Regions from separate parts of the Flavobacterium sp. KH_035 genome, predicted to be linked through region 2. Evidence: riboswitches for the same ligand, from Rfam matches in the RefSeq annotation. Region 2 holds a riboswitch; the other holds the start of a gene.

Region 1 (9,301 bases), 380 kb from region 2:
CAAAATCCCAAACCGGTATTTTGTCCTTTGGCATACGCGGATGATTCATAAGGAAAGCGGCAATATTTTCGGCCTGTTGTAAAAATTTCGGGTTTTTGGTATTAGCATAACACATGGTATATCCGTACAATCCCCAAGCCTGACCTCGTGCCCAGGCCGAATCGTCAGTAACGCCCTGATGTGTTCCTTTACGCAATACCTTACCTGTTTTTGGATCGTAATCAACCAAATGATACGAACTGAAATCTTTTCTAAAATGGTTTTTTATGGTGGTCAGAGCATGAGAATTGGCTGCGGTGGCGTATTCCGGTTTGTTAAAAGCGCTGGCACTCCAATACAAATATTCAAGGTTCATCATATTATCGATAATCACAGGGTAATGCAACCACTCGAAATCCCAGGAACGAATGGCTCCTACTGTGGGACTAAAACGGGCATAAAGATTTGCTGCCCCGTCAGCCAGTGCCGGAAGGTAAGTCTTGTCACCGGTAATTCTGTAAGCATTTCCATAAGAACAGTAAAGCATAAAACCTACATCATGTGTGTTTTTTATATTCCGTATAGAATCTAAAGCAAGTGTAAACTTTTTAGCCTCTTCAGCCAAAACTTTATCGCCCGTGAGTTCGTAGCCGTACCACAGACTTCCCGGAAAAAAACCGGTAGTCCAGTCTGTTAAACCGGCTAATCTCACAGTTCCATTTGGATTTACAGAACGCGGATTTTTCCCCGGTTTGTAAGTTTGTGCCGCTTTGTTTAACTGGAAGCGAATGGTTTCGGTTGTTTTTTTAAACCAAACCAAAGAAGGATCTTCTTGTTTGAGATTGGCAAACGTGTTTATGGTAATAGCAGAGATTGCTAGTAATAGGCTTAGTTTTTTTTTCATTGTTTACTCTTTTAGATTTATAATCTGTTTGTTCTAATGCTTTGCTGAAGCGAAGTTAGATTTGAGATTTAAAACCGTCTTTCAGTTTTTATCATAAAACTTTCAAATTTGTGTAAAGAGTCTGTTTTTATAGAATTAATGAAGGTTTCGAGCAGCTCAGTTTAGGAGACTGAGTAAAAATGTGATTTTGAATTTTGTCAAAACCATAAAAAATAGGTTTATAGGTGCTGAAGTAATAGCTACAGATTAAAGGATTAAAATGATTAGCAAAAATCTGCTAACCCGAGGAATAGCGAACAGGCGGAGCAATTTGCGTGAAAAAATGATTCAACACATAGAAACATAGTTTTTTTATAGCTTAAAAAGAATGTCAAAAAGAAATACATTTCTTTCACATAGAGCTATGTCTTTTATTTAAAGTGAAACGTCTTATTTTAAGTTACATTATCTATGTTTCTATGTGTTAGAACAATTATCACAAAAAAAGAATGTGTAACAAATAATCTGCGTGAAAAAATGATGCAACACATAGAAACATAGTTTTTTATAGATTAAAAAGAATGTCAAAAAGAAATACATTTCTTTTACATAGAGCTATGTCTTTTATTTAAAGTGAAACGTCTTAGTTTAAGTTACATCATCTATTTTTCTATGTGTTAAAACAATTATCACAGAAAAGAATGAGCAACAAATAATTTAGCACAACAGGTTACCTAATGGATTAATTACATAATTTTGAAAAGATCTAACTAACACTATCGATTCCTTTGAGTAAAAATGCAATTCCAACTTTGTCTGTTTTAAATATACTTGGCGAGCAAACGTTTGGTATTACCTTGTTTCGGCACAGTGTAAAAGGGCGCAATGAGTTTGAGCAGCCTCATAAACATGATTTCTATCTTGTTTTTATAGTAGAGAATGGTTCAGGATTTCATAGTGTAGATTTTAAACAAACGAAGGTAGCGGATTATCAGATTCATTTTGTAGGGGCCGGACAGGTGCACAATTGGTCACTTGATGTAAATACTAATGGTTTTCAGCTGATGATCTCTCCAGAGATTATGACTGTTTTTTCGAACTTATCGCAGCTGCCATTTTTCGGACAGAGTTCGCCCTTTTGTCTTTCCCTGAACAAAAGCAGTTTTCAGATAATCAAAAACCATCTGAAAGAAATTGAATCAGATTTGCTTAAAGATGATTTACTGACCAAAGAAATAGTGCTGCTGAGATTGCATCTGCTGTTTAAATTATTACAAAAAGATTATGTCCTGCAATTTCCGGATCATGATGTTGCGGCCAAATCAGAAAAAATTATAAAAAAGTTCAAGACACTGATTGAAGATCATTTTACAACAGAATTCTCGGTGAATTTTTATGCCGGTGAGTTGAATGTCACTTCTAATTATCTGAATATTCTCTCCCAAAAATTCCTGAACAAATCGGCTGGCGATGTTATTAAAGAAAGAACCATTCTTGAAGCCAAACGATTGTTGATCAGTACTGATTTGTCGGTAAAAGAAATTGCTTACCAGTTGGGTTTTAATGATAATGGCTACTTTGCCAAAGTATTCAAAAAATATATAGGGAAAACACCAACTGATTTTAAGGAAAATTATAATCTGTACCATTCTTATCATTAATCTTCCTGTTTTAGTTTTAAAAAATTAGGTGAATTTTGCAGTTCACCATTATTTTTGAGGACTAGTTTCTCGGGGATATTCACACTATTAACCAATGAGCGACAATACGATAAATCGAAAACAATTTTTAAGAATGGGAGCTGCAGCAACTGGAGCAGCCTTGTTTTCCGGAATAGGCGGTACTGCAATGGCACATTCTATACAGGAACCGGAGTATATCACAGCCGGTGCGAAGGAATATATTTTAACCAATGTAAGACTGGAAGATGGTTTTGAGTACAATGAAAAAAAAGAAGTAATTGCGACTAAAACGAGTTTGTACAATGTACACATTGCAGATGGGAAAATTAAAAATATTACAACTGCCAAACCTGATGGTAAATTAAAAAGAATAGATGCAAAAGGTCTTTTGATGCTTCCGGGATTGCGTGACATGCACATACATATCGACAAAACCTTTTACGGTGGAAAATGGAATGCTGCTCCCAGAAAAGGATTTACAGTAAAAGACATGATTACTCTGGAGCAAAAAATAATTCCGGAATTGCTTGTTGATTCTCAATATAAAGCGGAGCAGGCTATTCAGCTGATGAAAAGTCAGGGGAGCTATTTTGCGCGCTGTCAGTGTAATATTGATCCTGTGAGCGGATTAAAAAGTCTGGAGCATTTATTGGCAGCTTTGGAGAATAATAAAGACAGTTTTGGATGGGAGATTGTGGCTTTTCCACAACATGGAATTTTATATTCACAATCAGAACCTTTACTGAGAGAAGCTGCAAAAATGGGGATAGATTTTATTGGCGGTCTTGACCCTACAACGGTTGACGGAAATATGGAGAAATCACTTGACAGCATGTTCCAGATCGCAATAGACAATAATAAAGGGATTGATATTCATTTGCACGAATCGCCTCCTTCAGGAAAAGCCGCTATAGAATATATCATCAAAAGAACTGAAGAGAACAAACAATTACAAGGAAAAACATACATCAGTCATGGTTTTGCACTGGCCAGAATGGATCCGAAAGATTTAGAGGGAATAGCCGAAAAGATGGGAGCTCTTGGAATAGGAGTTATTTCGACAGTACCGATCGGAAAAACCATCATGCCCATTCCGACTTTAAAGAAGTATGGCGTGAAACTGATGACGGGAACCGACAGTATTGTAGACCACTGGATGCCTTTTGGAACCTGTGATATGTTGGAAAAAGCAAAATTATGCGCACAGCTTTATGGCTGGACAGATGAGTACAATTTGAGCCGTGCTTTGCATATCGCCACCACAAACGAGGTGTTGCCGCTTAACGATGCAGGTGTACGCGTATGGCCGGCAGCGGGGGATGATGCTCACTTTATTTTGGTAAAAGCAAGCTGCTCAGCCGAAGCAGTAGCCCGCTTACCAAAAAGAGAAGGGGTGTTTTTTAACGGTAAAATGATAGCAGGACAAATGACCGGTTTGTAAAAAAACTTGAAAGCCTATTTCTTACCGTCAATAGGCTGACCAGAACAGATACAGTTGCCTGCGAAAGAATAATGGTTTGGATTTTATATTTAATCTGAATTTCAAACAAAAAAACAATCAGCACAAAATGTACTGATTGTTTTTTTGTTTGAAATCGATTTTGAACTTATGACAGGTGACACCTCATCATAAGGATATAGTGTAATGTTTTTTATATAATATTTACCATTTGATGTACATACTGCCCCATGAGAATCCTGCTCCAAAAGCTGTAATAACAATGTTATCTCCTTTTTTAAAATCTTTTTTGAAATCCCAAAGACATAGCGGAATAGTTGCTGCTGTAGTGTTACCGTATTTTTGAATATTTACTTTAAATTTTTCAATACCAATACCAATTTCTTCACTTACTGCCTGAATGATTCTTAAGTTAGCCTGATGTGGGATTACCCAGTCTATCATATCCGGAGTCAATGAAGCTTTTTCCATTAGCTCTTTAGACGTGCCGCTCATGTTTCTAACAGCATGTTTAAAAACAGTTCTTCCTTCCTGATGTACAAAGTGCTGTTTGTTTTGGATTGTTTCTTCAGTGGTCGATAAAAGAGAACCTCCGGCACGTACAGAAAGGAATTCAGCACCTGTTCCGTCCGTTCTGAAAATGTTCTGTTGTATACCGTGTCCTTCAGTATTGGGCTGTAAAAGTACGGCGCCTGCGCCATCACCAAATAAAATACAGCTGTTTCGATCTTCATAGTTCACGATCGAACTCATTTTATCGGCACCCACCACGATAACATTTTTGTATCTGCCGCTTTCAATAAAACTTGCGCCTACCGAAAGAGCGTACAAAAAGCCACTGCAGGCAGCATTAAGGTCAAATCCCCAGGCATTTTTCAGGCCTGCTTTTTCGCATACCAAACTGGCAGCGGGAGTAAGAATATGATCGGGTGTTGAAGTAGCCAGTATAAGACAATCAACATCCAGCGGATTTATACCATAGTTTTCTACTAAATCTTTAATGGCGAAAGAAGCCATATCTGAGGTCGCCAGTGATGGGTCGTCTAGTATTCGTCTTTCTTTTATGCCTGTTCGTGAAGTGATCCACTCATCTGTAGTATCTATTCTTTTTTCTAAATCTGTATTGCTTAAAACCGTTTCCGGTACATATCCTCCAATAGCAATAATGGAAGCTTTTGTTGTATTCATTGATTTTTTTGTTTCTCTTTTAGTGTTTTTTTTATTTTGACTTTCGGCCCAAAACCTTTCTCCAGTCCATTTTACAAGAGTTTTTCGAAGAATATGTAGTACGAGGGGCATCTTCAATTACAGGGGCGCAATTTAACAATTATAAAGATGCAAAAATCTCGGAATTTGTTAATTTACTTTTAATATTTCTGTTTCACTTCATTATTAATAAAATCAAATGCATTTTTAGACGATTTTATTTCAGTTATTCAATCTCTTAAGAAATAAACCAATCTGAGTTTTTAATTTGTGGTATAATTGAATTTTATAATCTGATAATTAGTGATTTAACAAGATTTATTTTGTTCAGATTACTTTCTTCTTAAAGTTTACGAGACTATAAGTTTTCTGATAATAGTGTACAAGATCTGAAAAGCTTTTCTTTAGTTAATTATTGAGATATAGTCTCATTTATTGTCAAAACTGTAATAAGATTAAATAATTCGTGTTTTTATAAAGATAACTCTATCTTTACGGCCAGATTTTGGTCTATTTTTTCTTGAGAGAAAATAGTTAAAAGGGAATCAGGTGTAAATCCTGAACAGACCCGCTACTGTAAGTTCTATATAAGTCTTTAAACGTTACTAATGCCATTGTCCGCCGCGGCGGATGAGAAGGTTGTTTAAAGATGGAACAAGTCAGGAGACCTGCCATAGTCACATAGTTTAAGACTTTCGTGGAATAAAGTTGAAGAACAATAAACAGACCTGTTATTTTGTAACAGGACTCTATCTTATTGCTTTTTTGATTAATACACCTCGGAGTTTATTTAATCAAATCAGTGATGTGTAATACCAGAAAAATACTTTTATTCCTTATTCTATTATTTGTTCCTATTGTACTTCGTTCTCAAACTACTAAGGACAGTTTGCGGGTTTTGAAAGAAGTATTGCTAAAAGCAAAACCGTATCAGGAAGTAATTCCCGTACAAAGCCTTTCAGGAACACTACTCGAAAATTTAGCCAGTCACAATGTTGCCGATGCGCTTCGTTATTTTGCCGGAGTACAGATCAAGGATTATGGAGGTTTGGGCGGACTCAAAACGGTCGATGTACGAAATATGGGTACCCATCATGTGGGCGTTTTTTACGACGGAATTCAGTTGGGAAATGCTCAAAACGGAGTTACAGATTTGGGAAAATATTCCCTGGATGATATGGAATCGCTCACCATGTATAATGGTCAGAAGAGTGAAATATTTCAGTCAGCTAAAGACTTTGCAGCAGCTTCTACTATTTATCTGCGTACCAAGCGTCCTGTTTTTGAGCATAATAAAAAAAACAACCTATTGCTGCGCTATAAAACCATGTCTATCAATTACAATGATTTTTCTTTTAGATGGGAACAAAAATTAAGTGATAAAATAAGTCTGAGCGCGAGTTCTGAATACATAAAATCTAACGGAGAATACAAATTCAGATACAAAAGAAATAATCTTGACGGAACTGTGGCTTACGATACCTCAGCCGTCAGGCACAATAGCGATATAGAAGCATTTCGTTTTGAGTCTGGTCTGTACGGGAAAATGAAGAACGGTACCTGGGATGCCAAAGTGTATTATTATGGTTCCGAAAGAGGAGCACCAGGAGCTATTGTAGAAAATAAATTTTCGGATGGTTTTAGACAGTACGACAAGAATTTTTTTGCACAGGGTACTTTTATAAAAGACCTTAGCGAAAGATATAAATTTCAGGCTAAGGCAAAATATGCCTATGATTATACCCATTATGTAGCCAGAGATACCACTAATGTGCTGGGAGAAATAGTTACCGAAGGCGCTCAATCTGACGATAGTTATTACCAACAGGAATATTATTTTTCAGCAGTTAATCTGTACAAGATTCTACCCACCTGGGACGTTTCGTTGTCGACTGATTTTCAGTATAACCGGCTTAATGCGACCAGAAAAGGGATAAAGACCCTGTTCTCTTATCCGGAGCGCTACACCGCTTTGTTCTCGTTGGCAAGTTCTTACCGACTGGATGGCTTTAAAGTTTTGGGAAGCGTTGTGGGAACACACGTGCAGGAAGAAGTGCGTTACAATGCCAAAGCTCCTGATAAAACAGAATTTACTCCGGCCATATTTTTGGGTTATACACCCTTTAAAGACTACGATTTTAATGTAAGAGCTTTTGCGAAACGTATGTTCCGAATGCCCACTTTTAATGATTTGTATTATACGATGGTCGGTTCCAGTACCTTAAGACCCGAATACATGAATCAGTACGATGTTGGATTTACCTACAACATACCATTTGAAAGCGGTTTATTAGACCAGTTTTCTCTTCAGGTCGATGGCTACTACACCAATACCAAAGATAAAATAATAGCAGCCCCAACTGGAAATTTATTCCGCTGGATGATGACGAATATTGGACAGGTGAAAGGAAAAGGAATCGAATCGGTTGTTAACATGAAAATGCATGTTAGCAATGTAAATCTGACCGCCCATTTGAGCTATACTTATTCGGAGAGTAGGGATTATACTAAGTTTGCCGGTTTAGAATTGTCGTCTTATGGAGATCAGATTCCTTACACCCCATGGCATAGCGGATCCGGAATTCTAAATGCGGATTATAAGTCATGGAATTTTAACTACAGTTTTATCTATGTTGGAAAACGATACAACGGAAATGTAAATAACATTAGAATTAATGAGGTGCAACCCTGGTATACACACGATTTATCCGTTCAGAAAATGTTTTCATTTCAGGGTCATGAAATAAAAGGGGCAATCGAATTAAACAATGCCCTCAACCAGCAGTACGAAGTAATTTACAACTATCCGATGCCGGGCCGTACACTAAAATTTATAATCAGTATTGCGTTATGAAAAAGAGAACTACCCAATTCCTGCTTACTTTATTTGTAGCCCTTCTTTTGGTTTCCTGCAGGGAAGAAGAAACTGTTTTTCCGTCCTCAGATAAAAGCGTAGCCGCGCCCAGAGGTGATGGCAACATAGAAGGATTCTATCTTTTGAACGAAGGCAATATGGGAATGAACCGTGCCAGTATTGATGTATTCAATTACAGAACTGGAAATTATACCACCGATATTTACTCAGAACGCAACCCAACAGTAGTAAAAGAACTGGGTGACGTAGGGAACGATATTAAAATTTATGGGAATAAAGTGTACGCGGTAATCAACTGTTCCAATAAAGTGGAGGTGATTGACAAATGGTCCGCAAAACGAATCAAAAAAATAGACATTCCGAATTGTCGGTATGTCACTTTTTACAAAAACAAAGCCTACGTAAGTTCGTATTCAGGTCCCGTTGCCATTGATCCAAATGCCGAAATTGGATTTGTAGCAGAAATAGATACGACTTCATTAGAAATAAAACGCAAAGTGACCGTTGGTTATCAGCCGGAACAAATGGTGGTACATAACGGAAAATTGTATGTAGCCAATTCAGGAGGTTACCGAGTGCCTAATTATGACAGAACTGTATCGGTAATCGATCTTGAAACTTTTACCGAAATAAAAAAAATAGATGTGGGGATCAATCTCCACAGCATGCAGGTAGACAGCAGGGGAGATATCTACGTAAGTTCCAGAGGCGATTATTACAACACTCCTTCTAATCTTTTTGTGATCGATACAAAAACAGACGAGAAGAAAATGCAGCTTGATATTCCGGTTTCGGCAACATGTCTCGTCGATGATTTGCTTTATTACTACAGTGTCTCATGGAGTTATCTCACCAATAGCAATAAAGTTTCCTATGGAATATTAGATACAAAGACCAAAAAAGTCATAAATAATAAAATCATTACGGATGGTACCGACAAACAGATCATGATTCCTTATGGCTTGCAGGTAAATCCCGAAACAAAAGAAATATATGTCACCGATGCCCAAAATTATGTGGTAACAGGTTATATCTACTGTTTTACTCCCGAAGGAAAATTAAAATGGAAGACTACAGCCGGAAATATTCCTGCTCATATTGCTTTTATAACTAAAAAGTGAAGAGTGAAGAGTGAGGAGTGAGGAGTAAAGAGTGAGGAGTAAAGAGTAAAGAGTAAAGAGTAAAGAGTGAAGAGTAAAGAGTAAAGAGTGAAGAGT
Region 2 (9,301 bases):
TTTTTTATCGACCACAAAAATGATGTATCCTTGAGTTTAGAGGAAGCCAAAAAAGAATTTCTGTCGATAGCTCAGCAAAAAAACGCTACACTAATTATTGTAACTAACGAAATTGGAATGGGCGTTCATGCCGAAACTCATATTGGTAGAAAATTTACCGAATTGCAAGGCTGGATGAATCAATTTCTGGCTTCAAATGCAGATGAAGTAGTCCTAATGGTTTCCGGAATTCCTGTTAAGATAAAAGGATAGCGATGAAAATAAATTCCAAATTTTTAAATTCCAAATTCCAACACTATACTTTATCTTTACTTAAACTTTAAAATTCTTATTTGAATTGATTTTTACAATCGATTTGGAAATTGGAATTTAAAAAATTGGAATTTAAAAATTATGAGCCATTTAGACGATATACTAAAATCACGTCGTGATACCCGCCACTTTACAAATGATGAGGTCCCTGACGAAGTGATTCAAAAAGCATTACAAGCTGGGCACTGGGCTCCATCTGTTGGATTAACCGATGCTACCCGCTATTATCTTATCAAATCGGTTGAAGTCAAAAGTGCGATTAAAGATCTTTTTTTAGAGTACAACAAAAAAGCCGAAGAGCTTACCGACAATCCCGAACAAAAGGAACACTATAAATCTTTAAAACTCGAAGCGATTGAAGAAGCACCAATCGGACTCATTATCGCTTACGACCGATCGGTATTAAACCAATTTACAATTGGAACAGTGGGCAGCAACGAAGCCGTAAAATTTAGTTCGGTTTGTGCGGCACAAAACATTTGGCTTTCCCTGACAGAACAGGGGTACGGAATGGGCTGGGTATCTATTTTGAACTATTATCAGTTTAAAAAAAATCTTGATTTACCAGAAAACATCGAGCCACTGGGCTACTTCTGTATCGGAAAACCAGCCACCAATTACGACAATCAACCTATGTTGCAGCAATTGCACTGGAAACAAAAATCAGAGGTTCCGGACTGTACAGAAATTAAAAACATCATTCAAAATCAGGTGTCGGATTTTCCTTTAAAATCTAAAGAAGAAAACAGTACAACTAGTAATTTCAGCACTCTGCTACAAGAGAAAATAGATTCTAAAACCAAACCTATTGGTGCTTTAGGGACGCTCGAGACTCTGGCTTTTCAGATGGCCACTGTTTTTGAAACTTTAAGCCCTAAAATTATAAATCCCGCTATTGTTGTTTTTGCTGCCGATCATGGTATTGCCAATCATGGGGTAAGCGCTTATCCACAAGATGTTACGAGACAGATGGTCAATAATTTTCTCGAAGGAGGTGCTGCCATTAATGTTTTCTGTAAGCAAAATGACATTCAGCTATCGATTGTAGATGCCGGTGTCAATTATGATTTCCCTACAAATGCCAATCTGATCAATGCCAAAATAGCCAAAGGGACCCAGTCCTTTTTACACCTTCCGGCAATGAGCGAAACAGAATTACAATTGTGTTTTGAAAAAGGAAAATCAATTATTGAAGCTATCGCAAAAAAAGGTTCAAACTGTGTTGGTTTTGGAGAAATGGGGATCGGAAACACCTCTACTGCCTCGGTATTAATGAGTCTTCTTACCGGATTTCCTATCGAAGAATGTGTGGGAAAAGGAACGGGTGTCGAAAATGAAAAATTACTTCAAAAACAAAACCTACTCCAAAAAACCATTGAAAACTACACTGGCCCTGCAGAATTAAACCAACAACTGGCCTATTTTGGCGGTTTTGAAATCATGCAGATTGCCAGCGGAATGTTAACCGCTTTTGAGAACAATATGCTCATTCTGGTCGATGGTTTTATTTGTAGTACAGCCTTTTTGGTTGCTTCAAAAATAAATCCCAACATTCATAAAAATGCTGTTTTCTGTCATTGCTCCGCCGAAAAAGCACATCAGAAATTATTGAATTATTTAGACGCGAAACCAATTTTAAATCTGGATTTGCGTTTAGGCGAAGGTACAGGCTGCGCGATTGCTTTTCCTATTATCAAATCGGCTGAAGTTTTTCTGAATGAAATGGCCAGTTTTGAAAGCGCAGGAGTCAGTAGAAAATAGTTTTCAGTCTCAGTTTTCAGTTTTATCCTTTAATTTTGTCCTAATCAATTCTCTTAAATGAAAAAAGAACTCCATATTTTCTTTACCTGTTTAATGTTTTACACCAGAATGCCCTGTCCTAAAAACATCAATCACGATCCGGATTATTTAAACAAGGCAACACGCTATTTTCCTTTTATAGGTTGGATTGTGGGAAGCATTTCCTTCTTGGCTTTCTACCTTTCTTCGCTTTTTTTATCTACGGAGACTGCTGTTCTTTTAGCAATTGTCGCGTCGATACTCACAACCGGAGCTTTCCATGAAGATGGTTTTGCTGATGTTTGTGATGGTTTCGGTGGTGGCTGGACCAAAGAAAAAATCCTGCTTATTATGAAAGACAGCGCAATAGGCGCCTACGGAGCAATTGGTTTGGTTCTGCTTTTTTTACTGAAATTCAAACTACTTTCTGAATCCGTTACTCTTTTCACTAATAACATTTTTCTAATTTTCCTTTTGTTTATTTCTGCTCATTCTTTAAGTCGTCTGGCAGCAATATCTATCATTTTTACTCATGAATATTCTCGTGATGATGCGACAAGTAAAAGCAAACCTATAGCCAAAAAACACAGTTGGAAAGAAATTACAGGTTCCTTTTTCTTCGGATTAATTCCTTTATTCCTGCTTTCTTATTTTCAGTATAAATTCCTTTTAGCTCTAGTTCCGGTATTTATTATGCGTTACTTCTTAGCCCGCTATTTCCAAAAATGGATTGATGGTTATACAGGTGACTGTCTGGGAGCCACGCAACAGGTTTGTGAAGTGATCTATTATTTAAGTATTCTTTGCATATGGAAGTTTATCTAGTTCGCCATACCGAAACCACTTGCGAAAAAGGAATCTGCTACGGCCAGTCTGATGTAGATCTGGCAGTTCCGTTTGAAACTATTTTTGAAGAAATTGTTTCGCAATTGCCCTCAGAAGCCTTACTTTATTCAAGTCCATTAAAACGTTGTGTCACGCTAGCCGAATACATTCAGCATAAGACAAACTCTATTTCCTTTATTAAAGACAAGCAGCTGATGGAAATGAATTTTGGCGATTGGGAATTGAAAAACTGGGACGCTATTCCTTCGGAGCAACTTAATCCATGGATGGGAGATTTTGTTACCACACAGGTACCAAATGGCGAGTCGTTTACAGAACTTCATAAAAGAGTCGGTACCTTTTTAAGAGAACACATTTTAAACCACAAAAACACTCCTGTAGTAATTGTCTCTCATGCTGGTGTAATCAGAAGTATTTTATGCCATCGGTCTGCATTGCCTCTGAAAGATGCCTTTAACAATAAAGTAGCCTTCGGACAGGTTATTAAAATAGAGTATTAAATTACGATTTGTTTAGAATTCCTTCTAAAAACTAAAACAAATTTGAAAATTCAATAATTTTAACTTTATCTTTGCACAAAATTAAGGTTGTGTTCATTCATACACATTAAAAGGGAATCAAGTAATAAATCTTGAGCTGTACCCGCAACTGTAAGCTTTGTTCTGAAAAGAATGCTTGTTGTTAACTACAAAACCACTGCTCGCTTTGGCGAATGGGAAGGTAAACAACAAGACGCAAGCCAGGAGACCTGCCTTTGTAACCAATATCGAGCTCTCGGGAAAAAGAGTGTAGAAATTATGGCTTTAAAAAAACTTTTTGTCTTTTACTTATTGTGCTTGTGTCAGATTATCTCGGCGCAAAGTGATTCTATTACCAAACTTAAAACTGTTGTCGTTTCCGACGCCAATCTTAAAAAATACTCCAGTTCGCAATCGGTTTTAAAACTAAACGATTCTGTTATTGGCAAGAATGAGGCTTTACTGACTGATTTATTAAACTTTAATTCGACTATTTATTTTAAAGAATACGGTCGTGGAATGCTTTCTACCGTGGCCTTTAGAGGTACTACATCATCGCAAACAGCAGTAATCTGGAACGGAATCAACATTAACTCTCAAATGAATGGAAGTACCGATTTTAATACCATTCCCAGCTCCGATTATAATTCTATCAGTGTAAAAGCAGGAGGAGGAAGTGTTATTTATGGGAGTGGAGCGGTTGGAGGAACGGTGCATTTAAATAACGATCTGGCCTTTTATAATCGATTTGAGAATACTTTAAAACTGGATTACGGAAGTTTTAATACGATTGGAATTAATTATAAAACCAATATTTCAAACGAAAAATGGAGCGCTCAAATTGGTTTTTCTAAAAACAGTTCAACAAACGATTACAAGTATCTGAATCAATACAACTGGAAAGGCGAACAGCGCTGGAATCAAAACGGCCAATACGATGTTATATCGCTAAATGCAAATGCAGGTTATAAAATTGATGCCAAAAACAGTTTAAAATTATATACCCAAACTTCAAATACAGACCGAAATACTTCACTGGTTTCTGAATCTGAAACGAAAAGCAAATATGTTAATGGTTTTAATCGAAACTTATTAGAGTATGATGGCGATTTTGGCAGATTCAAAACCAATTTTAAAACGGCCTATATTTTCGAAAACTATAAATATTATGCCGACAATTCGAGCAATATTTATACCTACGGAAAAACAGAAAGCTTAACTACAAAAGCGGATCTGGGATATCAATTGCTAAAATCCATACAACTAAATGGTATTCTGGACTACAACCGAACCAAAGGATACGGAAGTGGTTTTGGAGATAATGTGAGAGAAATAAGCTCTGCGGCTTTACTTGTAAAACAAGATGCTTCCCCTAATTGGAAAAACGAATTTGGGGTTCGCAAAGAATTTACAGACAATTATAAATCTCCTGTGCTATTTTCAGCAGGTTCTTCTTATCAGTTTGGAAAACTGTATAATTTGAAATTGAATGTGTCCCGAAATTTCAGAATCCCAACTTTTAATGATTTGTATTGGGAAGAAGGCGGAAATCGTGATTTAAAACCGGAGAGTTCTTATCAGGCAGAAATTGGAAATATTTTTACCGTTCAGAACTTTTCTTTGACTCAGACTTTTTATTACATCAAAATAAAAGATCTGTTGCAATGGGTTCCCGGAAATAATGGTATCTGGAGGCCGCAAAACACAGACAAAGTGAACAGTTATGGAGCAGAAACCTTATTGAGCTGGAAAAAGAGTTTTGGCAAAAACAACCTGACTGCTAATGCAACTTATGCGTATACAGTTTCAGAAAATGTCGAAACCAAAAAACAATTGTTTTTTGTCCCTTTTCATAAAGTTACTGCTGCCGTTGCCTACTCCAGAAACAACATTTCAGCCCATTATCAATTTCTCTATAATGGCTTTGTATACACACAGGCAGACAACGATCCCGAAAAAATCGTATCGGCTTATACGGTTTCAAACGTTGGCCTAGATTACGATTTTAAACTTTTATCTTCTTTCAGGGTAGGTATTCAGGTGCTGAATGTGTGGAATACATTTTATCAAAGTCTGGAACACCGACCAATGCCGGGAAGAAATTACAACCTGTACTTAAACCTTAAATTTTAATATAATGAAACTGACTAGATTATTTTTATTAGCATTAAGCGTATCGCTTTTTGTTTCTTGTTCTAATGACGACGACTCCGACAATCCTAAAGGAGTTTACGATAACGGAATTTTCATCTTAAATGAAGGAAATTCTACTGACGGTGGTTCTGTTTCTTTCATCTCTGACGATTTAAACACGTTCAATAAAGATGTTTACAAAACGGTAAACACTACTGATTTTGTTGGAAAATTTCTTCAAAACATCTTTTTTGACGGAGACAAGGCCTATATTATTGCCGGTGGTTCAAATGTGATTAATGTAGTAGACCGTTATAGCTTTAAACTATTAGCTAAAGTTGAAACGGGTTTAAATGCACCAAGATATGGTGTTGTAAAAGACGGTAAGGCTTATGTAACGAATGCTAATACGTATTGGTCTAAAACAAACCCGGCTGGTAACACTGATGATTTTATCGCTGTAATTAACTTAGCTACCAACAAAGTAGAAACGACAATACCATTAAATGCAACTGCAAACCATATCGAGCTTCACAACAACAAGCTTTATGTGACAGAACCTTACAATAATGACAAATTACTTGTGGTTAACCCGGCTACAAACAAATTGGAAACTTCATTAACTATAGGTTTTGGAGCAGATACTATGGAAGAAAAAGATGGTATTTTATACACCATCAGAAGTTCTTATGGAGAAAGAAGCGAAATTGTAAAAGTAAAATTGTCAGATAACTCTATCACTAAAATCACTTTCCCGGAATCACTTGACGGAGTTAAAAACTTAGACATTTACAACAACAAAATATATTACACCTTAAATACGGCAGTTTATACAATAGATTATACGGCAACTACAGCTTCAACTACTCCAATTTTCCAATACACTTCAACTTCTGATTACGGAAAAATGTATGGTTTTTCGGTAAAAGATGATAGAATTTTTATTGCTGACGGAGGTGATTTCAAATCAAACAGTAAAGCTTACATCTACAATTTAAGCGGAACATTACAAAAAGAATTAACAGTTGGTGTTGGACCAAACGGTTTCTATTTCAACGATTAATTTTTTAGAATTAGTTTTGGTTTATGACCAAAAAAAAGGCTTTCAGAAATGAAAGCCTTTTTTTTTATTTCAATGCTCGTAAAAGTCCCTCTGGAGCTTTTTCAAGATACATTTGATTTTTAATTCCGTCCATTGCTTTAGCATCTGTGAAGCCTTTCAGAGTCACCCCACTGTCCTCACCTGCTTTTTTCGCGGTTATTCCTGTAATTTGAGATACCGCAACACTTAACAACGGTTCTGTAGGATCTCCCAAGACACCTAAATTAGTAATACGTTCTAATTTTTCATACGTTGGTTTTAAACCGTCTGTGTATTCTCCAAAATCAGCAGCATTTACAATTTTTAAAACCAAAGGCTGCATCGCATACTTGTGATTTGGATTTCTGTTCGTTTTTCCAAAAGTTGGAGAATCATATAGCGTTACCGATCCTACGTTTTTACCAACAGTAGTCTCTCCTACCTGAATTACTGAAATATAAGGCACCAAGCCATTGATCACCAGTTCACTCGCAGAAGCTGTACCACTTGTTGTGATAATATAAATTTTGGTCAGGTTCAAACTATTAATCGCAGTTCCATCAATTTTATCTACAAATTTATTAAGCAATGACTCAGGGTCTTCGCTTTCATAAAACTCATTAATTTTGGCATTCCATCTTTCTTTCGAAAAAACCTTATTGGTAAACTGTCCTGTAATCATACTAGCCAGACGCGTTGCTGTTTGTATCGACCCCCCTCCATTGTATCTTAAATCTAAAACAAGATCTGTAATACCTTGTGCTTTTAGTTCTCCAAAAGCTGCATTAAGCTGTGCATCATAATTGGCATAAAAACCATTGTACATTAAATAACCTATTTTTCGGCTTCCGGATGTAATCACTTTATTTATAAAAACGGGGTTTTCATCTAAAGTTGTTTTTACTAATGCAACTGTTTTTCCGTTGCTATCAAAGCCCGTACCGTTAAAAGTAGCCATATTCAATGTATAACTATCAGCTGCCAAGAGCGACTGATAATTTGAAACCGTCAAAGACGTTCCATTAATTCCTGTAAAGAGATCTCCTCTTTTTATATCTTTTTTAGAAGCATCAGAATTAGGGATGATATAACGTACATAACCCACTAAATCGGTAGTACTTCCGGGTTTGTAACTAAGCCTGAAATCCACACCGGCATTTTTTGAAGTCCCCTGAAGTTCCTGTTCTAAAACAGTATAATCGTCTACAATCCAGCTAAAACGATCAATTGCCTGACCTTTTGGGAATTTGCTTATTGGTTTATTCAATAAATCCTGAAATAAATCCTGCGGTTTAGAATATCCTCTCAAAAATGCATTTAATGCTTCCTGATTACTAAAACGGTCATCTGCCAAATTAGGAACATCAGCTTGCCATAAGTAAAACTGATTCAGGCCTTTCCAAACAAAATCATTTACCTGCAACGAGGCAGGAGCCGCCACATCGTCCTGATCTTCACAAGATTGCAAAGAAAAAGCAAGTAAAAATAATATCAGTACACTTCTTAATATTGTCTTCATATAGTAAATATCTATCTAGTAGTAACGTAAAAATACTATCTTTAGTTTTAACTCTAAGAATTTTATTGCTTTTTTATTGTAAAAAAATTGAATACCCCGTGTAACAAAAATAATACTGTCTCGTCTTCACTATATAAGCTAACGAATAACCAATAGATTTTATGAATCAGAATGTGTTTATAGAATTAATAAATCCTTTTAAAGACAAAGTTTTTCGTCTGGCAAAAAGATTATTAACCAGTACCGAAGAAGCTGAAGATGCAACTCAGGAAGTTATGGTAAAGTTATGGAACAAAAAAGATACTCTGGACACTTACAATAGCGTTGAAGCTATTGCAATGACAATGACCAAAAATTATTGTCTGGATCAGTTAAAATCAAAAAGAGCCGGAAATCTTAAAATTGTCCACAATAACTATACCGACCGGGAACCACAATTGGATAAGAAATTGGAAGATTCGAATAGTTTAGAATGGGTTGAAAAAATTATAAGCCAATTACCCGAGCAATTACAAATATTAATTCAGTTACGGGATGTTGAACAATATGAATTTGACGAAATTGCGAAAATTGTCAATATGAACGAAACGGCTATCAGAGTAGCCCTTTCAAGAGCGAGAAAAAAAATAAGAGAATCAATGGTTAATACACACAGTTATGGGATACAATAAAATAGAAGATATATTAGAAAAATACTTTGAGGGAAAAACAACTATTGCCGAAGAAAATCAATTAAAAGAATATTTTTCTTCACCGGATGTTGCGCAGCATTTGGAACAATACAAACCTATGTTTGGTTATTTCTCTCAGGTAAAAGAACAGAAATCGACGCAGACAATACCACTAGAAACTAAAAAACGAAAAGTAGCGTGGTTATCGATTGCAGCTTCAGCTGTTGTTTTACTAGGAGTTGGAACCTATTTTTATGTGAGCGAAAAAGATGTAACTCCAGTTACAGCGCAAACAGAATTAGGAACCTACGATAATCCGGAAGAAGCACTTGCCGCAACGCAAAAAGCTTTGGCTTTATTATCAAACAATGTTAATGTAGGTATTGAAAGTGTACAGTACATTAAAGAATACGAACAATCAAAAAACAAAATTTTTAAACAG

The links. Region 2 has a riboswitch for cobalamin ahead of AC3IS6_RS00475 (TonB-dependent receptor plug domain-containing protein). Riboswitches for the same ligand answer to the same signal wherever they lie in the genome.
Region 1: it holds a riboswitch for cobalamin, as region 2 does, so the genes downstream of both, AC3IS6_RS21090 (TonB-dependent receptor) here and AC3IS6_RS00475 (TonB-dependent receptor plug domain-containing protein) in region 2, are expected to answer to the same signal.

What each region holds. Positions count from the first base shown of each region.
Region 1 is NZ_CM174492.1:5,218,385-5,227,685, reverse strand. It holds gene AC3IS6_RS21110 (glycoside hydrolase family 88 protein) at 1-883, opposite strand, end outside; gene AC3IS6_RS21105 (AraC family transcriptional regulator) at 1,651-2,523, shown strand; gene AC3IS6_RS21100 (amidohydrolase) at 2,618-3,985, shown strand; gene AC3IS6_RS21095 (beta-ketoacyl-ACP synthase III) at 4,208-5,191, opposite strand; cobalamin riboswitch at 5,699-5,899, shown strand; gene AC3IS6_RS21090 (TonB-dependent receptor) at 6,015-8,063, shown strand; gene AC3IS6_RS21085 (YncE family protein) at 8,060-9,205, shown strand.
Region 2 is NZ_CM174492.1:89,024-98,324, forward strand. It holds gene cobU (bifunctional adenosylcobinamide kinase/adenosylcobinamide-phosphate guanylyltransferase) at 1-252, shown strand, start outside; gene cobT (nicotinate-nucleotide--dimethylbenzimidazole phosphoribosyltransferase) at 394-2,073, shown strand; gene AC3IS6_RS00465 (adenosylcobinamide-GDP ribazoletransferase) at 2,131-2,916, shown strand; gene cobC (alpha-ribazole phosphatase) at 2,901-3,437, shown strand; cobalamin riboswitch at 3,505-3,707, shown strand; gene AC3IS6_RS00475 (TonB-dependent receptor plug domain-containing protein) at 3,735-5,588, shown strand; gene AC3IS6_RS00480 (YncE family protein) at 5,593-6,651, shown strand; gene AC3IS6_RS00485 (S41 family peptidase) at 6,716-8,188, opposite strand; gene AC3IS6_RS00490 (RNA polymerase sigma factor) at 8,350-8,859, shown strand; gene AC3IS6_RS00495 (hypothetical protein) at 8,846-9,301, shown strand, end outside.